One region of the Alteromonas sp. M12 genome, then DNA from elsewhere that is predicted to be linked to it. Evidence: riboswitches for the same ligand, from Rfam matches in the RefSeq annotation. Region 1 holds a riboswitch; the other holds the start of a gene.
The links. A riboswitch is a leader RNA that binds a small molecule or an ion and turns the genes downstream of it on or off. The one in region 1 is predicted to bind cobalamin.
Positions count from the first base shown of each region.

Region 1 (6,044 bases):
TAGCTTTGGTCGCTGCATTCTGAGTATCTTTTTCAGCACCTCCCATAAAGTTCACGTGGGCTTTGGTAAAGGTCACGTCACTTGGCAGTTTACTTTTTAAATCTTTGGCAATGCTCTCGAATGTGAAACAGTGTGGACACCAAAATGAAAATACTTCGCGCACCTGTTTGGTTTCACTTGGTATCTCTTTTAATACCGTGTAGTGCTCACCTTCTTCCCACTTAGATTGGGCCATTGCAAGAGTTGGAACTGCGCATACAAATGCTACTAAAAGATTGCGCGTTAATTTAAAAATCATATAAATAAAATCCTGTAAAAAATAAGGTTATTAACGTTGTTTAGATAACCAAACAACTAAATCCGCAATATCATCCCTTGTCATACCTTCTACAATTTGGGCTTGATACTTTCCGTTAATAATGAAATTTGGTACACCGCTCAAATGTTCACGATAGGTCTCTATAATTTGATTATTCTGCTTGAGTAGGTTGTTAATTTGGAAGCTAGATTCCACTTTATCAAACTCGGCAGTATCAACGCCTTTGGCTAGGAAAATATTTCTTAACTCAGGTGTGCCTGTAATAGGTTGACGCTGTAAATGAATATAACTAAAAATAGCACTATTCATTTCTTCTTCTTTGTCCATAGTTCTGCCTATTAACAAGGCTTTTGTTGCGGCATCTTGTATTTGTGTGCTGGTAAAACGCATAAAGTTAACATGCACCTTTTTAAATGTGACATCTTTATCTAACTTTAGTTTTATCTGTTCAACAATAGGTTCGAAGTTATAACAGTGAGGACACCAGAACGAAAAGAACTCTAGTACTTCAGGCTTTTCAGAAACCTCATCATTAATCACTAGGTAATGTTTACCTTCTTTCCATTTAGATGGAATTTCGGCTTGTTCTGATGAGCTCTCTTTGGAGCAGGCTTGCAGAGATAATAGTAAAAATAACGCTAATACAGTTGATAGTTTTTTCATATCAATCAATTCCTTCAAAAATTTATCAAAGGTTATCATAGCTAGTAAAAGATTAGGTATAGTTAATCAGTCAGATGAATACAATCTGTGGATGAAATGCATAAAAAAACCGCTTCTCGAAGCGGTTTTTTGTATCTTGCATTATTTCTACAAGCTAATCGTCGTTGCGACAAAAAAGTTTTGGCCTGCGGTATTGAAGCCATTTACTTCTTGATAGTTCTCATCAAAAAGGTTGTTTACACCCGCTTTGATGCTGACTGATTCAACTATTTGCCAACGGGCAGTTAGGTTCGTAAGTTGATAGTCATCTATTTCCACGCCACCAATATCTACCGCATTTCTGACACTTCTATAGGTCAATTCAGCACTGAGTTTGTCATCTAACCAAGCTTGTCTAATACCTAGGTTGAATTTATTTTTAGGCCTTCTCAAACGAACTTCACCGTCACTGTCTTGTGCATCATTGTAGGTATAATTAGCCCAGACTTTTAATCCGTTAGCGAATACTTGTTCAACGCTTGTTTCAACCCCTTTAGATTCACTTTCACCGAAAGACTGCAAATATCCTTGGTAAGCAGCTAAATCAAATACGATTTCGTTTTCGATGGATTGTTTGAAAAATACCATTTCAGCGCTCAATCCATTATGAGTATCGATGACGAAACCCAGATCCAAACCTTCACTATTTTCTTCGGCCAATTGCAAGCCTGCAGCTTCACCGTATGCATAAGGGCCATCGTTATAACTTTGCTCATACAAACTTGGCGCCCGGAAGCCGGTTCCGTATGTCGTTTTAAATTTTACATCCGCAAAATCAAATGAAACTACTTTGACTGCACCTAAGCGGACGCTATTGTGTTTACCGAAGGTGTCATTGTCGTCGTATCTGTAGCCTAGATTAAACGCCAATTGATTTGAAAACTGACCTAACCACTCAACAAATAGACTTTTCTGACTTCTGTCTAAATCACTGCTTTCGATTTCTTGGGTTTCTTTTTCAAGACCAAATACAAGATCGTGCTGTTTCCAGTTTACACTTCCAATGTATTCAAACTTATCGATAGTGCCTGAATTGGTAAATCCATACTCACCATTATTGATAAAATCTCTTTCAACATCCGTTTTGTTGTAAGCCACTTGGTGTTGACTATGACTGTCTTGATAACTCAAAGCGCCGCGGAAAGTTTGCTGATCCGCTTCCGTTGTGCACTGATTAATTTGTGCAAAGGTGGTGTTGTCGTAACAGCCGTCGTATTGATTTTCTGCATCAACATTACGAAATACCAAAGAAGCTGCAATTTTATCAGTTAATTCCAGTTGGCCTTTAAAGTGAACAGTTTGGTTATCGTAACCATCTTTTTCACCGCTTTCATCGCTAACTTGCGCGTTAAAACCGTCACTTTTAACTTTCGATGCTGACAACGAAAATGAACCGCTGTTGTTGCCGCCAGCAACATTAGCGTTTAATACTTGTGTATCAAAAGACCCTGCTGCAAGTGTACCACTGGCTTCAAAACCTTTGGTTAGTTGCTTGCTGTACATACTTATAACGCCGCCGGCATCTGCGCCGTAGGAAAGACCTTGGGTGCCTCGCAATATTTCTATTCGCGACAACTGATCAATCAGAACATCATCAAAAATCGGCGCAACTTGAGGAGATGAAGTGTCACTGAGTTCCACGCCATCAATATATAGTTTGGTTCTGAACCCTTCTTCACCACGAATTCTAACCACAGTACTTTTACCCAAACCGCCAGAATTAGACACGCCGACACTTGGCGTTTGACGTAAAATTTCAGTTACATTGAGAGCTGTTTGCATTTCAATATCGCTCTCATCTAATACTGAAACACTGGTGGCTAGTCGATTGGTTGGCAATTGAATACGGCTAGACACAACGGTCATCTTTTCAATGTCTTGTTGATTTTGCTGTTTTTGTGTTTGCGCATAGAGAGAGGGAGATGCCAGTGCCAAGCTAACGCTTAACGCTAAAAGAGTCGTTTTATTTTGCATGTTGTTTAGCCTTGTTAAGTACTCCGCCCGAGTACTATGTCATATGAATTACAGTTTGGAGTTTTGACTACAAACCTATACTTCTCAGGCCGGTATCCGGGCTCACAAGTGTCCTAATAAAGACTCGATTAATAACCTTCCCATTTTTTCAAACAGTGGTAACTTATTAATCAAAAATACCCTTGAGTATCACTTGCTTACCGTTGCGGGGGCAGCGTCAGCATTAATCAGATTGGTATCTGATTGCACTGTCTTCCCGTTTAACCACCAGTGGTGGCACCTAAGAGGTGTGCATTATATCTATCTGTTCTTAAAAAAATAGGATTTTATAATTTTGTAATTAAAATAAGGTCAAGCTTGGCTCTTGGAGTGCGGAATATTGCTCTTTTAACGCTAATATTTGTTGTTCCCAATATTTGGCGTCGGCAAACCAAGGGAACGCTTGCGGGAAGGCAGGATCTTGCCAACGGCGGGATAACCAAGCCATATAATGGACCATGCGCATTGCCCGCAATGGTTCAATTAAACTGAGTTGGCTGCTGTCAAATTGTGAAAATTCTTCATAGGCTTCTACCAATGTGTCCATTTGGATTCGTTGTTGGTAGGTATCACCAGACAACATCATCCAAAGATCCTGAATTGCAGGTCCCATTCTACAATCATCTAAGTCGACAAAGGTTGGGCCATCTCGCCATAGAATATTGCCAGGATGACAGTCGCCGTGCAGACGAATGGATGAATTCGGTTTATACAAGCTTGCCGCTAATTCAGTAACTTGTTCTAAAATCGTAAAAAAAGCCGTATGCAAACTGCTGGGGATAAGTTCGGTTTTATGCAAGGTTGCGTTTGCATCAAGCAAATGCTCTTGAATACTAAAAGTAGGGCGGAAACTAAACGGCTGGCCTTTAGATACTTGATGGATGCGACCGATAAACCGTCCCATCCATTCAAGCTGATCTAGATTATCGACTTCAAATTGTCTGCCACCAACCGATGGGAAGATGGCAAAGTAAAAACCCTGATAACTATGTAATGATTCATTATTGGTGCGTAAAGGTGCAACCACAGGAATTTCATGATCATGCAGTTCTTGTGCGAAGTCATGTTCCTCCTGAATTTGCTCGCGACTCCAGCGCTGTGGTCGGTAAAACTTAGCCACATATCGACGCTTATCATCGCAAATAAATTGATAAACCCTGTTTTCATAACTGTTCAGTGCCAACAAGCCCGAATCTACTAGGTATCCTCGGGATTCAATGGCATCCAGTATTGTATCAGGACCAAGTTGCGCAAAATCAAAGGTAGTCGCAATTGAGTCACTCATCGATATATGAACTTACTAGTTTCACTCATTTGAACAGGATCGTCACTGTCTGTTGAGGTCACCTTAAACTGAAATTCAGTCACGGTTTCATTTAACGCATAGGGATCGATTGCGATGCTAATAGGTAAGTTCAACACTTCCCCGCCAGCAACAGTCACCTGAGTTGGACCGATATATTTATTGCCTTCTAAGCCAACCACATCAATTTTATAGGTGTGCTCAGCTTGGGATTTATTCAGTACTTTTAAGGTATAAACATTTTCAATTAGACCATCATTTGTTTCTCTGAATAACGAATTTCGGTCTCTGATAATGTCTACTTCTAGTGGTACCCGTGCAATAATTTCATAGGCCAAAAGAGAGGTCATGATAAACAGTACTATGGCATAACCAATCAATTTGGGACGGAATATCTTAGTTTTACCGCCGGCCAATTCATGTTCTGACGTAAAGCTAATGAGTCCTTTGGGATAATTCATTTTTTCCATTACCCCATTACACGCGTCTACACAGGCACCGCAGTTAATACATTCGTATTGCAAACCATTGCGGATATCTATACCTGTTGGGCACACTTGAACACACAAGTTGCAATCGATACAGTCACCAATGCCTTTTTGTTTAATCTCTTCGTGACTGGTTTTTCTGGAACGAGGTCCTCGTTTTTCGCCTCGAGTTGGATTATACGCAACGGTAAAGGTATCTTTATCAAACATTGCTGATTGAAATCTGGCGTAGGGGCATATGTGAGTACACATAATTTCACGCATCCAGCCAGCATTACCGTATGTGCAAACCGTAAAGAAAATGACTGAAAAGCCCGCCCAAAAACTAACGTCAAAGGTAAAGAAATCAATAAATAACTGGTTAATCGGCGTGAAATAACCGACAAAGGTCAATGCTGTTAACAAGGCCACCGACACCCAAGCGAAGTGTTTCAGCGCCTTTCGCCAGAATTTGTCGAAATCCATTTCACGCTGGTCTAATTTAATCCGCTTGTTTCTAGCACCTTCTATTTTTTCTTCAAACCAAATATAAATGAAAGTCCAAGTGGTTTGTGGACACATAAAGCCACACCAAACTCGTCCGGCAAAGGTGGTTACAAAGAATAATGCGAAGGCACCAATAATAAGGATCCAAGCCAATAAGGTTAAATCTTGAGGCCAAAGAGTCAGACCAAATATATTAAAGCGCTGAGCTCCAATATCAAATAGTACCGCTTGATGTGAGTTAAATTGAATCCACGGGATGAGCGCAAAAATGCCAAGAAATATTAAGCCAAAAAAACGTCGAAAGGTTTCTAGTGTGCCTTCAACAGCGCGGACATATATTCGACTTCGTGGGGTGTACGCGTTTTCGTGTTGACTGGCTTCTGGTTGGTGAACTTTTACAGCGGATATATCTTTGATTGGAATGCGTTCACTCATTCATCTTTCCTTTACGGGACTGCTAGAAACTCCGGCGAATTCGAAATTTCTATAGGTTAGTAATTAATCCCCCTATTATCGCACAGACTGCTCGCTAGTTGTTAATCTGGATCAATGAATTAACTGGTTTTTTTATCGATTCAACCCTATTTAGGTCGCACCCCGTTAAGAACAATAGACTGAATGTTATTTAAGGTCGACGCAAAAAATTCCGGGTCATCTAAATTTTGACCGGTTACAGCCTCCACTTGCACACGGAAATCAGCATAGTGTTGGGTTGTTGCCCAAATACTGAAAA
Region 1 is NZ_CP144164.1:867,972-874,015, forward strand. It holds gene VUI23_RS03655 (thiol:disulfide interchange protein DsbA/DsbL) at 1-298, opposite strand, end outside; gene VUI23_RS03660 (thiol:disulfide interchange protein DsbA/DsbL) at 329-982, opposite strand; gene VUI23_RS03665 (TonB-dependent receptor) at 1,130-2,995, opposite strand; cobalamin riboswitch at 3,065-3,294, opposite strand; gene VUI23_RS03670 (serine/threonine protein kinase) at 3,336-4,319, opposite strand; gene ccoG (cytochrome c oxidase accessory protein CcoG) at 4,316-5,746, opposite strand; gene rutR (HTH-type transcriptional regulator RutR) at 5,893-6,044, opposite strand, start outside.

Region 2 (6,044 bases), 1.7 Mb from region 1:
AATCCCAAACTGTTCTAGTCTGGCTAAATCTTCCAGTGGGTTTCCACTTCTCCAAGCAATCACGATATCGGCTTTCAACTTCAATATTTTTTCGATTTGCAAACGACTATGATCTCCCACTCTGGGCAGTGTTTTAGCTTGCTCTGGATAGTCGGCATATGAACCAGTAGCTATTATTTGCTTGCCAGCACCTATGTCAAATAGCAGCTCTACAATATGTGGTGCCAAGGCTATTATTTTTAAATTTTGTTTATCCGTTTGTAATGACTGCTCAGTACCTTGCGACGCTAAACAAATCGAAGTAGAGAGTAGGGCGCAGGCTAAGGCAAAGAGCCCATAAATAAACCTGACTTTGATGATTTGAAAAGACAACTTTAACGTCCTCGGTTTTTTTGTAGGGCAAATAAGAAAAATAGGCTGCCAATTGCGGAGGTGATAATCCCAATGGGGATTTCTTGGTTGTCGACTATCACTCTGGCGACAACATCGACCCAAATTAAAAAACTACCGCCAACTAGTACACAGCCAATTATTAAATTTCGGCTAGTTACCCCAAACCAACCTCGGACAATATGCGGGATCATTAATCCAACAAAACCAATTCCGCCGCAATAGGCCACTATGCATGAGGTGAGTGCTGCGCAAATGACTAAAACCATTAGACGCAATGAGTCTACTTTAATTCCTAATGTTTGCGCATTTTCATCACCTAACAACATTGCGTCTATGTGACGACCGAAAAGCCACAATAAAACAACACTAATAGTGACGATGGGGAGCATAATCCACACGAACCACATTTGTGCATTGGCTAAACTTCCGAGTAACCAAAAAATGACTTTATTGGCAGCAAAGGGCTCAGCCATGAATAATAAAAAATGACTTAAAGCGCTTAGCATAAACGAAACGGCCACACCGGCTAAGAGTAGATGCTCGGTGCGATTTCCAAATAATTTACGGGATAGTATCTGAACAATAGTGACAGCTAGAAAAGCCCCTAAAAAGGCAGCTAAAGGCAATGCATAAGTAAAGGGGATTTGCGCTAGAAAAGCAAAAGTTGAAGAGTATGAAGCTAAGCTACCATTGAATAGTAGGGTTGCAATACTTGCTCCTAACCCCGCTCCTGAAACCACTCCGAATAAATAGGGATCCGCCAATGGATTGCGATAGACATTTTGTAATGTTGCCCCGGCGACAGCTAAACCTGCTCCAACTAAAAAACCAACAAGCACGCGAGGTAGTCGAACTTGCCAAAATATAACGTCATCAACCTTAGCTGGGCAATTATTTAGCACACATTGAAATACGGTGAGCACATCAAGGTCTGCTGCGCCAAAAAACAATCCACAGAAAATACTCAGTAAGCTGAGGCTGGTAAGAATCCCCCATTTACTCTTAGACATCGACTGAGCCTCTATTCTTCTCATAATCGTCAAAATCAATATCAGGAGGATAAAACTCGATTCTTATTTTATTCGCACCTGGCTTTTCAATAATTTGACAGGGGGTTTTGAAAACCTGCTGCAATCGCTGTTGGGTCAACACATCTTTAGGATAGCCAAAGGCTAATAACTGACCTTGAGCTAAAAGCGCGATTTTGTCACAGTAATCGGCCGCGTGATTTAAGTCATGCAGGCTCATGACTATAGTGACTTTGTTTTGTTTCGCTATTTTGCGCAATAAGGATAATATTTGATGTTCATAATACACATCTAAGTGGTTTATCGGCTCATCTAACACAAACAGTCCCGCACCTTGAACTAACGCTCTGGCAATTTGCCCTCGCTGTTGTTCTCCCCCCGACAACGAACTAAATAGTTGATGACTTTTTTCCCTTAAACCAACCTGTGCGATTGCTTCAGTAACTCTTGCTTTTTGTTCTGAAGATACCTTGGAAAATATAGATTGATGAGGAAGTAAGCCCATACTAACTATTTGTTCAAGGTTTAGGTTGAAAACACTAGCATTGAATTGATTCACTACTGCTATTTGTTTAGCTCGGGTAATTGCGGAAAGGTTTTCGAGCGCTTTTGAGTGCCAAAATACCTGTTGCTCAGAAGGATATTGACCAGAAATTAATTTTAGTAATGTGGTTTTACCCGCACCGTTTGGCCCTACCACAGCAATTAGCGCTCCCTCTTCTACCTGAAACCCAATATCAGATAATATTTGCGTATCAGCAATATAGTAATTGAGCTTATTTAGTTTGAGCATTGGTGTGACAGTCTTTCCCATTTTGTTTTATCGAAGGGATGTTAAGCGATGTAGCAACCTATTCGATGTTTAAAATTATTGGTATTTAGGGAAATCGCAACGAAATGATTATGCAAGTCGATCGTGTATTCCCGCACGCTAGAAAAAAGGTATAAGTAAAGATTAGGCTGGTATCTGACTCTCAATCGGCAAGAATGCCAATTAATTACAGTTGCGGGTACAGTTTTGGATTTACACCAAATTCCCATTTTGTTTTCACTGGGGCGCAGGAAATAAAACTACCCTGTGCGTAACTTGGAGTGAAAAACCGAATCTATTATATAGCCAAAATATAGCAATCTTTGTCCTTGTGCCCTAGCGTTATTTGCTAAAAAAACGTTTAATATCGTACAAATAGAATAATAAGACAGGTATATGGGAATGTTTAACGCCGCTTCGCTATCGCGGACCATTGACGTTATTAACGATAATATATGCAAATTAGTTAGCTGGTTTACTTTGTTTATGGCGTTAATCACATTGCTTATCGTGATATTAAGGTATGGCTTCGATATTGGCTGGATTGCGATGCAAGAATCTGTAATGTATTTGCACGCTTGTGTGTTTTTGTTAGGTAGTGCCCATACGTTGCGGGTTAATGAGCACGTCAGAGTCGACATATTTTACAGTCGATTCGATACTGTTAAAAAAGCTAAAATAGATACTTTTGGTACATTATTTTTTATGTTGCCGGTTAACTTATTTATTTTTATTATTTGTTGGGATTACGTGGCATCTTCTTGGAATATTATGGAAGACTCACAAGCAGCTGGTGGCTTACCAGCGGTGTTTCTGCTCAAAACCTTCATACTTTTATTTGCCGCGCTCATGGTTTTGCAGGGAATTTCAGAATTAATTCGCAATATCAGCGTTTGTTTAAATCACCCTAAAAACGTGATTACTGAGGATAAATAATGGAATACCTCTCTCTGATCATGTTCTTAGTTGTTTGTTGCACGTTATTACTGGGTTATCCAGTGGCATATACGTTAGCTGGAACCGCTTTAATTTTTGCGGGTGTGGGTGCATTATTTGGTGTTTTTGATACCGCTTATTTACAAGCTGTACCTAGCCGACTTTATGGCATAGTGACAAATCAAACTTTAATCGCCGTGCCCCTGTTTGTTTTTATGGGGATCATGTTAGAAAAATCCAAAGTCGCTGAGAATTTATTAATTGCCATGGGTCAAGTATTTGGACGGTTGAACTCCGGTTTGGCAATTTCAGTGGTGTTGGTTGGTATGTTACTGGCCGCGAGCACCGGTATTGTAGGCGCAACAGTGGTCACTATGGGCCTGTTGTCACTACCGACAATGTTGAAACAAGGATATTCACCTTCATTTGCCACCGGAGCAATTTGTGCCACAGGCACATTAGGGCAGATTATACCGCCTTCCATCGCGCTGGTTTTGTTAGGTGATGTGTTATCTAGTGCGTTTCAACAGGCACAGCTTAATATGGGGATATTTTCACCTGAGTCTGTATCGGTAGGGGATTTGTTTGTTGGAGCCTTAGTACCCGGTATGATTTTAGTGGCGATGTACCTGCTATACGTGGTGGTGTTTGCCAATAGACACATCGATAAAACGGTCCGAAACGAACAACGAGAAACACAAGCTGAGGTCAGTCTTGCAGGCGCTTTATTGCCACCTTTGATCTTAATATTTGTGGTGCTAGGGTCTATTTTAGGTGGCTTCGCAACACCCACTGAAGCTGCTGGGGTTGGAGCTGCTGGAGCTCTGGTACTGGGTTTGGCCAAGAAACAGTTTAGTTTAGAAAAATTGAAAGAAGTGATGTTGGGTACTACTCGTGTCACTGCGATGGTCTTTTTGATTCTTATTGGTGCTTCGATATTTTCATTGGTTTTCCGCGGCTTTGGTGGTGAAGAGTTGATTGAACACTTCTTTGAACAGCTTCCCGGTGGTGCTTTTAGTGCGGTTTTACTGGTCATGGTTGTTATCTTTTTACTCGGATTTATTCTTGATTTTATTGAAATTACTTTTGTTGTAGTGCCAATAGTCGCGCCGGTTCTACTGGCTATGGGGGTAGATCCAATCTGGCTCGGTATTATGATTGCCGTCAATTTGCAAACTTCGTTTCTGACACCGCCTTTCGGATTTGCTCTGTTTTACTTGCGAGGTGTAGCGCCAGCAAATGTTCAGACCACTCAAATATACAAAGGCGTGATACCCTTTATAATTATTCAATTACTATTATTAATAGGCTTGGCTATTTGGCCGGATCTGGTAACGTGGCTGCCTTCGATTTTGTGACCCCTATGGATTCAATTAAATGAAAACCTTTAAGTTTGTATCTTTATTTTTTTCGATTGCTCTTCTTGCTTCCTGTGGTGGCAAGTCATCGTCCGATTCTAATGCCACTGAATCGCAACAAACCTATCAGTGGAAACTGGTTACTTCGTGGCCGAAGAACTTTCCAGGTTTAGGAAGAGCCCCAGAGACATTTGCTAAACAAGTAGAGCGCATGTCTAACGGCCGCTTAAAAATTAAAGTGTTTGGCGCAGGTCAAATGGTCCCTGGATTTGAAGTCTTTGATACTGTTTCTAGTGGTGCCGCTGAAATGGGCCATTCAGGATCATATTATTGGAAGGGGAAAGCCCCAGCGGCACAAATATTTACCGCTATTCCGTTTGGCATGAATGCCACTGAGTTTAATGCTTGGCTGCACTACGGTGGCGGCATAGAAATGTGGCGTGAATTATATGCCCCATTTAATTTAATCCCCTTTGCAGGTGGCAATACCGGCGTACAAACTGCGGGTTGGTTTAAAAAAGAAATTAATAGCGTTGAAGATTTGCAAGGCTTAAAAATGCGGATTCCAGGGCTGGGAGCTGAAGTTCTTAAAAAATTGGGTGGTATCCCTGTGGCGTTAACTGGAGGGGAATTATTCACTTCATTGCAATCTGGTGCCATTGACGCAACTGAATGGGTTGGGCCTTACAACGATTTATCTTTTGGTTTATACAAAGCCGCGAAATATTATTATCACTCTGGCTGGCATGAACCTGGCGCTAGTTTAGAGTTCATTGTTAATAAAAGTGCCTATGAAGCTTTGCCTGATGATTTACAGGCCATTATCGAGGTGGCTACAAGAGCTGTGAATCAAGACATGTGGGATGAGTATACCGCGGCTAATAATGATGCCGTTCAAGCGCTTGTTGAAACCCATGGTGTTGACATGCGCCCTCTTCCTAAAGATGTTATTGCTGCTTTACATGCTGCTAGTATTGAAGTCATGCAAGAACAATCCGCTGCGGATCCTACGTTTGCTAAAATTTACGCGTCTTATCAAAAGTTCCAAGAAGGCGTATCTAAGTATCACCAAATTTCTGAGATGGAATACTATATTAATCGACAACAAAAAAAATAAACTAGCTGTTCAGATTTGTTGTTGTTGCAATGGCTATTACAATAAGCCTTTATAGTGTAAAAGCTATTCTGAAACCTATTGAAAATTTTTTTTATAATGCGGTTTTAATAGATGACTGGCTGTTTAAAATGTTCGGTAAAATTTTTGAGGAAAATAGACTATGGTAATTAAGCCCAAGGTACGTGGCTTTATCTGCACTAACGCCCACCCAGTAGGTTGCGCTGCAAGTGTTGAAGAACAAATCGAGTATGTTAAAAGTCAGGGAGATTTAGGAGATGGTCCCAAAAACGTTTTAGTTTTGGGGTGCTCAACAGGTTACGGCCTTGCGTCTCGAATCGTATCTACTTTTGGTTATGGGGCAAAAACCCTTGGTGTTTGTTTTGAAAAGCCACCTTCGGAAA
Region 2 is NZ_CP144164.1:4,212,811-4,218,854, reverse strand. It holds gene VUI23_RS18100 (cobalamin-binding protein) at 1-372, opposite strand, end outside; gene VUI23_RS18095 (iron ABC transporter permease) at 375-1,403, opposite strand; gene VUI23_RS18090 (ABC transporter ATP-binding protein) at 1,396-2,214, opposite strand; cobalamin riboswitch at 2,362-2,515, opposite strand; gene VUI23_RS18085 (TRAP transporter small permease subunit) at 2,629-3,168, shown strand; gene VUI23_RS18080 (TRAP transporter large permease subunit) at 3,168-4,526, shown strand; gene VUI23_RS18075 (TRAP transporter substrate-binding protein) at 4,546-5,643, shown strand; gene fabV (enoyl-ACP reductase FabV) at 5,804-6,044, shown strand, end outside.
Region 2: another riboswitch for cobalamin. It lies ahead of VUI23_RS18090 (ABC transporter ATP-binding protein); the one in region 1 lies ahead of VUI23_RS03665 (TonB-dependent receptor).